Regions from separate parts of the Nonomuraea sp. B19D2 genome, predicted to be linked through region 1. Evidence: riboswitches for the same ligand, from Rfam matches in the RefSeq annotation. Region 1 holds a riboswitch; the other holds the start of a gene.
What was found. Region 1 has a riboswitch for thiamine pyrophosphate ahead of ABN273_RS28180 (purine-cytosine permease family protein). Riboswitches for the same ligand answer to the same signal wherever they lie in the genome.
Positions count from the first base shown of each region.

Region 1 (3,877 bases):
CGGCCGCCTGCGGGCTTTCGCCACACCGGTGAACCTGACGCTGGCCACGCCGTTCGCCCGTACGGTGCTGCAGAAGACGACGGTGGTCCCGTACGGCACGACGACCACGCTGGAGGAGATCGGCGCGAGCATCGGCAGGCCGCGCGCGCTGCGGGCGATCGGCAACGCGCTGGCCTCCAACCCCGTGTGCGTGATCGTGCCGTGCCACCGGGTGGTGCGCGAGGACGGCGGGCTCGGCGACTACGCGGGCGGCCCCACGGCCAAGCAGCACCTGCTCAACGTCGAGAAGCGCGCGTCAACGAGCCGATGAGCAGCGCCACCAGCGCGGCCACGACGGCCGCGCCGAGCGCGCCGTTCATCCACGGCTGCCGGGTGAAGCCGATGGCCTCGCGGGCCGACTGCCAGAAGGCGTCCCACTTCGGGACCGTGGGCGTGGAGGTCGTCAGCCAGTACGCGACGAAGCCAAGGGCCCACGGCACCAGCCTCGACCAGCGCGCGGGCGCGTTCTCCGCGGTGTTCCAGCCGCGCGAGCCGCCGAGCACGAAGTAGTCCACGGCCAGCACCGCGAACATCGGCACGAACACCGCCCCGATCACCCCCAGGAACGCCCCGTACGAGGTGACGTCCACGAACAGGGCGATCGCGACGGTCAGCACGCCGATGGCGGTGGAGAAGATGCGCCGGTCCACGCGCGGCATCAGGTTCTGCAGCGAGACCGTGGTGGAGTAGACGTTGGCGAACGACTGGTCGGTCTCGCGCAGCACCAGGATCGCGAAGAACAGCGCGCCCAGCGGCACCGCGACGAACGGGCCGAACACCGACGTCCCATCGGCCAGCACCGCGTCCGCCCCCGCCATGGCCACCGCGTACACGCCCAGCCCCAGGCATGCCACCTGCGCCAACGTGTACCCGCCGACCACGCCGGTGAACGCGGCCCCGCTCGACCTGGAGTGCCGGGCGAAGTCCGCCGCCATCGGCACCCACGACACCGACAGCGCGATCACGTAGTCGACGGCCGGGGCGAACGCCGCCCAGGACCCGCCGGTGTGCACGGGGGCCCGGGTCAGGAAGAACCAGGCGAACCACACCAGCGACACGATCACGCCGATGGTGACGTACCGCCGCAGGATCCGCACCGACCCGAGCGGCCAGATCGTGAGCGCGGTGGTCAGCGCTCCGGCCGCGATCACCCACACCGCGTACGGCACCGCGCCGAAGATGGCACCGGCGGCCTTGGCGATGACCCACAGCTCGAACGCGCCCCAGCCGATCATCTGCACGATGTTCAGCACCGTGGGCACGTACGAGACCCGCGCGCCGAACAGCCCCCGCAGCAGCACCATCGCGGGCTCCCCCGTCCGTGTGCCCGGGATGGCGGACAGGCCGACCATGGCCGTGCCGATCAGGCTGCCCACCACGACGGCCACCAGCGCGGCGGCCAGGCTGAGCGGGGCGCCGCCGAGCGGGTCGAGCAGGAGCAGCGCTCCGGAGAAGCCCAGAAGGCTCACGCCGAGGTTCGCCCAGAGCGCACCCTGGTCGAGCACGCCCAGCGTCTTCGGCGGCCTGCCCTCGAGGGTCAGGGGAACTTCGTCGGCGACATGCGTCATCGCACACTCCCTACGCCGGCATTACCCGGACAGGTTCAGGCGGTCGGCAGCGGATCGTGTGCTGCCCTCTCAGCCCGGTGAACCCCGAGCTCCCGCGACGATCTGAAGTTGGCGCCCTCATCATGCCCTAGTGGCGGCAGAAACGCCACAGGGAGGCTTTACATGTGCTTTGAGAAGATTTTTAGGCCACGAAGGGCGTCTGCCCCGTTTCGCTGACCATCGGGCGACGCGCGAACTCCCACGACTGCATGCCGCCACCGACGTTGACCGCGTCGCGCCCGAGCTGGTTGAGCCAGGCCGCGACCTGCAGGGACCGGCCGCCAACCCGGCAGACGACATAGACCGTCCGGTCGCCGGGCACCTCGTCGACCCGCCCTTGGATCTGGGTCATGGGGATGTGGACAGCCTCCGGCGCGTGCCCGGCGACCCACTCGTCCTGCTCTCGGACGTCGAGCAGGTAGGCGTCGTCGGGAACGGCACTGGCTTCGATCTCAGGAACGGTCATGACTCCATCATCTCGCGGCGAGGGAGCGCCGCCGCCTGGAGGAGGAGCGACGAAGGAGCGACGGGGGAAGGCGGCGGCATCTGGCGACCGAGCCCGCCTCACGGAGTGAGGCCATCAACACGCGAGTCGTAGGCGGCACGCGCTTCGGCGATCTCCCGCTGGTGCTCCTCCGTCCAGGTGACCAGCGCCTTTATGGTCTGGTGCAGCGTACGGCCGAGCGGCGTCAGCGCGTAGTCGACCCTGGGCGGCACGACGGGGTGGACCGTGCGGCTGACCAGGCCGTCGCGCTCGAGCTGGCGCAGGGTCACGCTGAGCATGCGCTGGCTGACGCCGTCGATCTCGCGGCGGAGCTGGGTGAAGCGCAGGCTCTGGCAGTCGAGCAGGGCGATCACCAGCAGCGACCACTTGTCCGCGATGCGGTCGAGTATCTGGCGGACCTCGCAGTCCTCGCGGGTGTCCCACTGGCGTACGTCGTAGTCGGCTTCCACGGTGCTGTCGCAGTAACCGAGTGATTCCGAAGTGCCTTCTTCCATGACATTTCATGTTGGCTGATGATGTGTCCGGTTACAAGAGAGAACCGAAATGCCTAGAAGTAACCGGGAGTTTGTTATGCCTGCTCGCTCTTGGGGCGTGCTGATTGTTTTGTGCGGAGCCATCTTTCTCGAGGGCATCGACGTGGCCATGCTCAACGTCGCCCTCCCGTCCATCAGGGCTGACCTGGGGCTGTCAACGGGGGTGCTGAGCGGGGTCGTGAGCGCGTACGTGCTCGGCTACGGCGGCTTCATGCTGCTCGGCGGCCGGGCGGCCGACCTGCTGGGCCGGCGGCGGATGTTCCTGCTCTGGCTGGGGGTGTTCCTGGCCTTCTCCGGGCTCGGCGGATTCGCTCATGAGGGGTGGGTGCTGCTGGTGGCCAGGTTCGTCACGGGGGTGGCCGCCGCGTTCATGACCCCGGCCGGGCTCTCCCTGCTCACCACGACCTTCCCCGAGGGCCCGCGGCGCAACCGGGCCCTGCTCATCTACGCCGGCACGGCGGCGGGCGGCTTCGCGCTCGGGCTGGTGATCGGCGGCCTGCTGACCGCGTTCGGCTGGCGCTGGGTCTTCTTCGCGCCCGTCCTGCTGTCGCTGGTGATCCTCCTCGCCGCGATCCCGCTGCTCAAGGATTCCCCTTCCGAGTCTCGCGGCGGCGGCTTCGACGCGGCGGGCGCTCTGAGCGTCACGGGCGCGATGATGCTGCTGGTCTACGGGGTGGTACGCCTCGAGCACCCGTCCGACGGCTGGCCGCTGACGGTGGCCGCCTTCCTCGGTGGCCTGGCGCTGCTCGGGACCTTCGTGGCCGTGGAACGCCGCTCCGCCCGCCCCCTGGTCCGCCTGGGCATACTCAGGTCGGGCGCCCTCGTCCGGGCGAACGTGCTGGCCGCCCTGCTCACCGCCTCGTTCTTCGGCTTCCAGTTCCTGGTCACGCTCTATCTGCAGGAGCTGCGCGGCTGGTCCACCATCCAGACGGGCCTGGCCCTGCTGGCGGCGGCCGCCGACGTGATCCTCGCCCCGACGCTCACGCCGTGGCTGGTCAACCGGTACGGCAACGCCAAGGTCGTCCTGGGCGGCCTGCTGTCGGGGCTGCTGGCGTACGCGCTCTTCCTCGGGGTGGGGCTCGACTGGACGTACGCGGCCATGCTGCCCTCGATGCTGCTGATCGGCCTGATGTTCGCCTTCGTCTACGGCCCGCTCACGATCGTGGCCACGGACGGCATCGCGCCGGAGGAGC
Region 1 covers NZ_JBEFAK010000016.1:105,420-109,296, forward strand. The annotation lists gene ABN273_RS28175 (methylated-DNA--[protein]-cysteine S-methyltransferase) at 1-310, shown strand, start outside; gene ABN273_RS28180 (purine-cytosine permease family protein) at 276-1,607, opposite strand; TPP riboswitch at 1,598-1,713, opposite strand; gene ABN273_RS28185 (rhodanese-like domain-containing protein) at 1,789-2,112, opposite strand; gene ABN273_RS28190 (winged helix-turn-helix transcriptional regulator) at 2,211-2,645, opposite strand; gene ABN273_RS28195 (MFS transporter) at 2,743-3,877, shown strand, end outside.

Region 2 (3,877 bases), on a different contig from region 1:
GACGTTGCCCCAGCCATAGGCAGGGAAGACTGATCCGCCGGCCCTCTGAATCCTGTTGCAGCGGGACTGGTGAGCCTGCTGAGGTACGTGCATGGACAGTGCCACTGAGCAGGTGCAACGGGCGAGGACAGGAAGAGACCGTACGATCCCCCGACAACCGGCTCCATGGCACAGGCTGGCGGTGCTCGGCGCCCTGATGCTGGCCGCCCTCACCTTCAACACCGCGGAGAACCTGCCGGTCGGCCTCCTGGAGCTCATTTCCGAAGACCTGCGGGTGTCCCTGTCAGCGGTCGGTCTCCTGGTCACCGGTTACGGCGTGACGGTGGCCGTCGCATCGGTGCCGATCGCCCACGTCGTGCGGGCCGTGCCCCGACGTTATGTGCTCACGGGACTGCTGGCCGCGCTCGTGGTGTCCAGTCTTGTTGCGGCGCTGGCCCCCTCTTACTGGCTGCTCCTGGTGGCGCGGCTGCTGACCGCGCTCGCCCAGGCGCTGTTCTGGGCCGTAATGGGGCCGGTCGCGGTGGGCCTGTTCGCGCCCGAGGTCCGGGGGCGTGTGATCGGGGCGTTGTCCGTCGCTGGTTCGCTCGCTCTCGTGCTGGGCGTTCCCGCTGGGACCTGGCTGGGCCAGCAGAGTAACTGGCAGGTGCCCATCGCCATGCTGGCGGCTCTGGGGCTCTGTTCTTTGGTGACGATCGCCGTTCTGCTACCGACTTCGCGTCCGGAAGAAGAGCCAGCCGCCTACGCGACCAGTCCCGACGTGTGGCGGTTCTGGACGGTGCTGGCGGCCGGGACCTTGTCCGCCACCGGGGCGTTCACGGGATACACCTACATCGTGACGTTCCTGGGCGACGTGAGCGGGTTCTCCCCGAGCGCGGTCAGCGCCCTGTTCGTGGTTTTCGGTGTCGCGTGTCTGGCCGGAGTGAGCATCACCGCGGCGTTTTTGGACCGCTTTGCGCAGTCCGCGCTGGCCACCGCCGTGGCCACGCAGGCGGTGGGGATGCTCGGCCTGTACGCGTTCGGCGCTCATCCGGTGGCGGCGGTGGTGTTCCTGGTGTTGATGGGCGGTGCACTCGGGCCGGTGTTCATGACCACGCAGAACGCGATGCTGCACTGCGCCCCGGGCCGCACGGACATCGCGCTCGCAGCGAACTCCGGTGCCTACAACGCCGGCATCGCAGCGGGTGCCGCGCTTGGGGGACTGGTCCTGCCGCTCGCCGATGTACGGGGCACCTTCCTCGCTGGTGGGCTGCTGACTGCCGGGGCGTGCGCGGCCCTGCTCGGCGGCGAACTGCTACGTGGGCGCCGTCGTCCAGAACGCTCAACACGCCGATGATGGACGCCGATCTTGCTAGGGGCACCGGCGTCGGGGTGGGGGAGCCGTCAGGCGTCGAAGCGCCGGCGGGCGGTCTCGATGTGGCCGAAGTACTGGTGGGTCCAGCCGCAGATGAGATCAACCGTGGCGCGCAGGGCCTGGCCCGGCTCGGTGAGGGTGTACTCGACTCGCGGCGGCACAGTGGGATGCACCTTCCGCTCGGCCAGGCCGTTGCGCTCCAGCATGCGCAGGTTCTGGGTGAGCATCTTGTGGCTGATGCCCTCGACCTCGTCGCGCAGCTCGATGAAGCGGAGGGTGCGCTCACCGAGAGTCTCGATGATAAGCAACGCCCACTTGTTGGCGACATCAGAGAAGATCTCCCGCGCCAGGGAGTCCGCGCGCCTCAGGTCCGCTTCGTCAGCCGTGCCCGCGAACTGCTTGGTCACCATCAGGTTCCCCAGTCTCTAAAAAGTGCGTTCTTCCACGTCAGCGAACACTCTCCTATGGTTTCTGAGTAACCGCAAGAGAGCACGGGCGCCCTCCGGCGCCTCGATCACCTAACCGATCAGGAGATCTCGTGGCTGTTTCGCTCATCAACCCTGACAGGCATGTCCAAGTCCCGCTCTACCACCACGTCGCGGTGGCGAGGGGGAGCAGGCAGGTCCACATCGCGGGACAGGTCGCCTGGGACGAGAACGGCGAGCTCGTGGCACCGGGCGACCTCGCAGGGCAGGTCACCCAGGTCTACCGCAACGTCGCCAAAGCGCTGGACGCGGCCGGAGCGACGTTCCACGACGTCGTCCGCTTCACGTGGTACGCCGCAGGCTGGAAGAGAGAGATGTACGACGCCTTCAACGCGGGCATCGAACAGGCGGCCCGCGAGTTCGACATCGCCACGCCGCCGGCCGCGCTGATCGGGGTGGACGTGCTTTTCGAGCCCGGCATCCTCATCGAGGCCGAAGTCACCGCGATCATCGATTGAAGCGGTCACACCAGGTGCGAGTAGTGGGGGATCCGATGCCCGGCTTGGTGCCGTTGGGCACGGAGGCCGGCCGCGAGCGCCGGTCATCTCGCCGTCTGCTAACGTTGCCCGCGACGCGGGGTGCCCGGCGCGCCGGGCTGAGATCACACCCGTCGAACCTGATCTAGTTCGCACTAGCGAAGGGACGTCATCGGTGACCTTCTCCGAGAAGATCTGGACGCGCACGGCCACGCTGCTCGAGGCGATCCACGACCACCCGTTCAACACCGCGCTGCGCGACGGCACCCTCGACCGGGACCGCTTCGCGTTCTACCTGGTCCAGGACGGGCGCTACCTGGTGGCGTACGCCAAGGTGCTCGCGACCGCCTCGGCCCGCGCCACCGACCCGGCCGACGCCGCGTTCTTCGCCCAGAGCGCGCACACGGCGCTGGTCGTCGAGCGCGGCCTGCACGCCGGCTACCTCGAGGAGTTCGGGCTGACGGCCGAGCAGACGGCGGGCATCGCCACCTCGCCGACCTGCCTGGCCTACTCCTCCTACCTCCAGGCCACGGCGCTCGCCGCCCCGCTGCCGGTGCTCGCCGCCGCCGTGCTGCCGTGCTTCTGGGTGTACCAGGACGTCGGCGCGGCGCTGCTCGAACGCACGGCGGGTGCCGCCGGGCACCCGTACCGGACCTGGATATCCACCTACTCCGACCCGTCCTTCGCGGCCTCGGTGGAGCAGGCCAAGGCGCTCGTGGACCGGCTGGCCGAGCTCGCCGACCCGGGGACGCGCGGGGCGATGGAGGAGGCGTTCTGCCGGGCCACCGAGTACGAGTGGATGTTCTGGGACAGCGCCTGGCGCCTCGAGACCTGGCCCACGGCGCAGTGGCTCGCCTGACACCCCGCCGTCACGCGTACGAGTCGCTGAGCTCCCTGCGCAGCTCGAGGGCCTGGTGCAGGTAGTGCCGGGCCAGCGCGGCACGCCCGGACGAGCGGTACAGCTCGCCCAGTGTCTGGTACGTGTCGGCCTCCCCGCTCCGGTCACCGAGCTGCTGGAAGATCATCAGCGAGCGCTCCAGCTGGTCGGAGCCGTCCAACCGGTCGCCCCTGGCCACCTGGAGCCCGCCGAGGTTCCGCATCGCGTACGCGCCGCAGTGCCGGTCCCCGAGCGACTCGAAGATGTCCAGCGCGTGCCCCTGGTAGCGCATGGCCCGCTCGGACTCGGCGACCAGGTCGTACAGGCGGCCGAGCTGTATCGACACGCAGCCCTCGCGGTGGGCGTCGCCGAGCTCCTCGGCCAGCCGCAGCGCGTCCCCGAGCCACCGCGAGGCCTGGCGCACGTCACGCAGCGACAGGTAGACGCGCCCGATCGCCTGCCGCGCGTACGCCTCGCCGCTCCTGTCGCCGATGGCCAGGAACATGGCCAGCGCGTGCCTGAAAGACCCCAGCGCCTTGAGGTGCCGGTTGGAGAACTGGTTGACCGCCGCCAGCCCGCAGATCGAGATCGCCTCGCTCCGGATGTCGCCCAGTTCGTGGAAGATGGCCCGCGCCCGCCTGAACATCTCGCCGGCCTCGGCGTACCGGTCCTGGTAGACGCAGACCTG
Region 2 covers NZ_JBEFAK010000041.1:47,083-50,959, forward strand. The annotation lists gene ABN273_RS45595 (hypothetical protein) at 1-19, shown strand, start outside; gene ABN273_RS45600 (MFS transporter) at 182-1,333, shown strand; gene ABN273_RS45605 (winged helix-turn-helix transcriptional regulator) at 1,381-1,761, opposite strand; gene ABN273_RS45610 (RidA family protein) at 1,890-2,294, shown strand; TPP riboswitch at 2,401-2,496, shown strand; gene tenA (thiaminase II) at 2,488-3,171, shown strand; gene ABN273_RS45620 (AfsR/SARP family transcriptional regulator) at 3,182-3,877, opposite strand, start outside.
Region 2: another riboswitch for thiamine pyrophosphate. It lies ahead of tenA (thiaminase II); the one in region 1 lies ahead of ABN273_RS28180 (purine-cytosine permease family protein).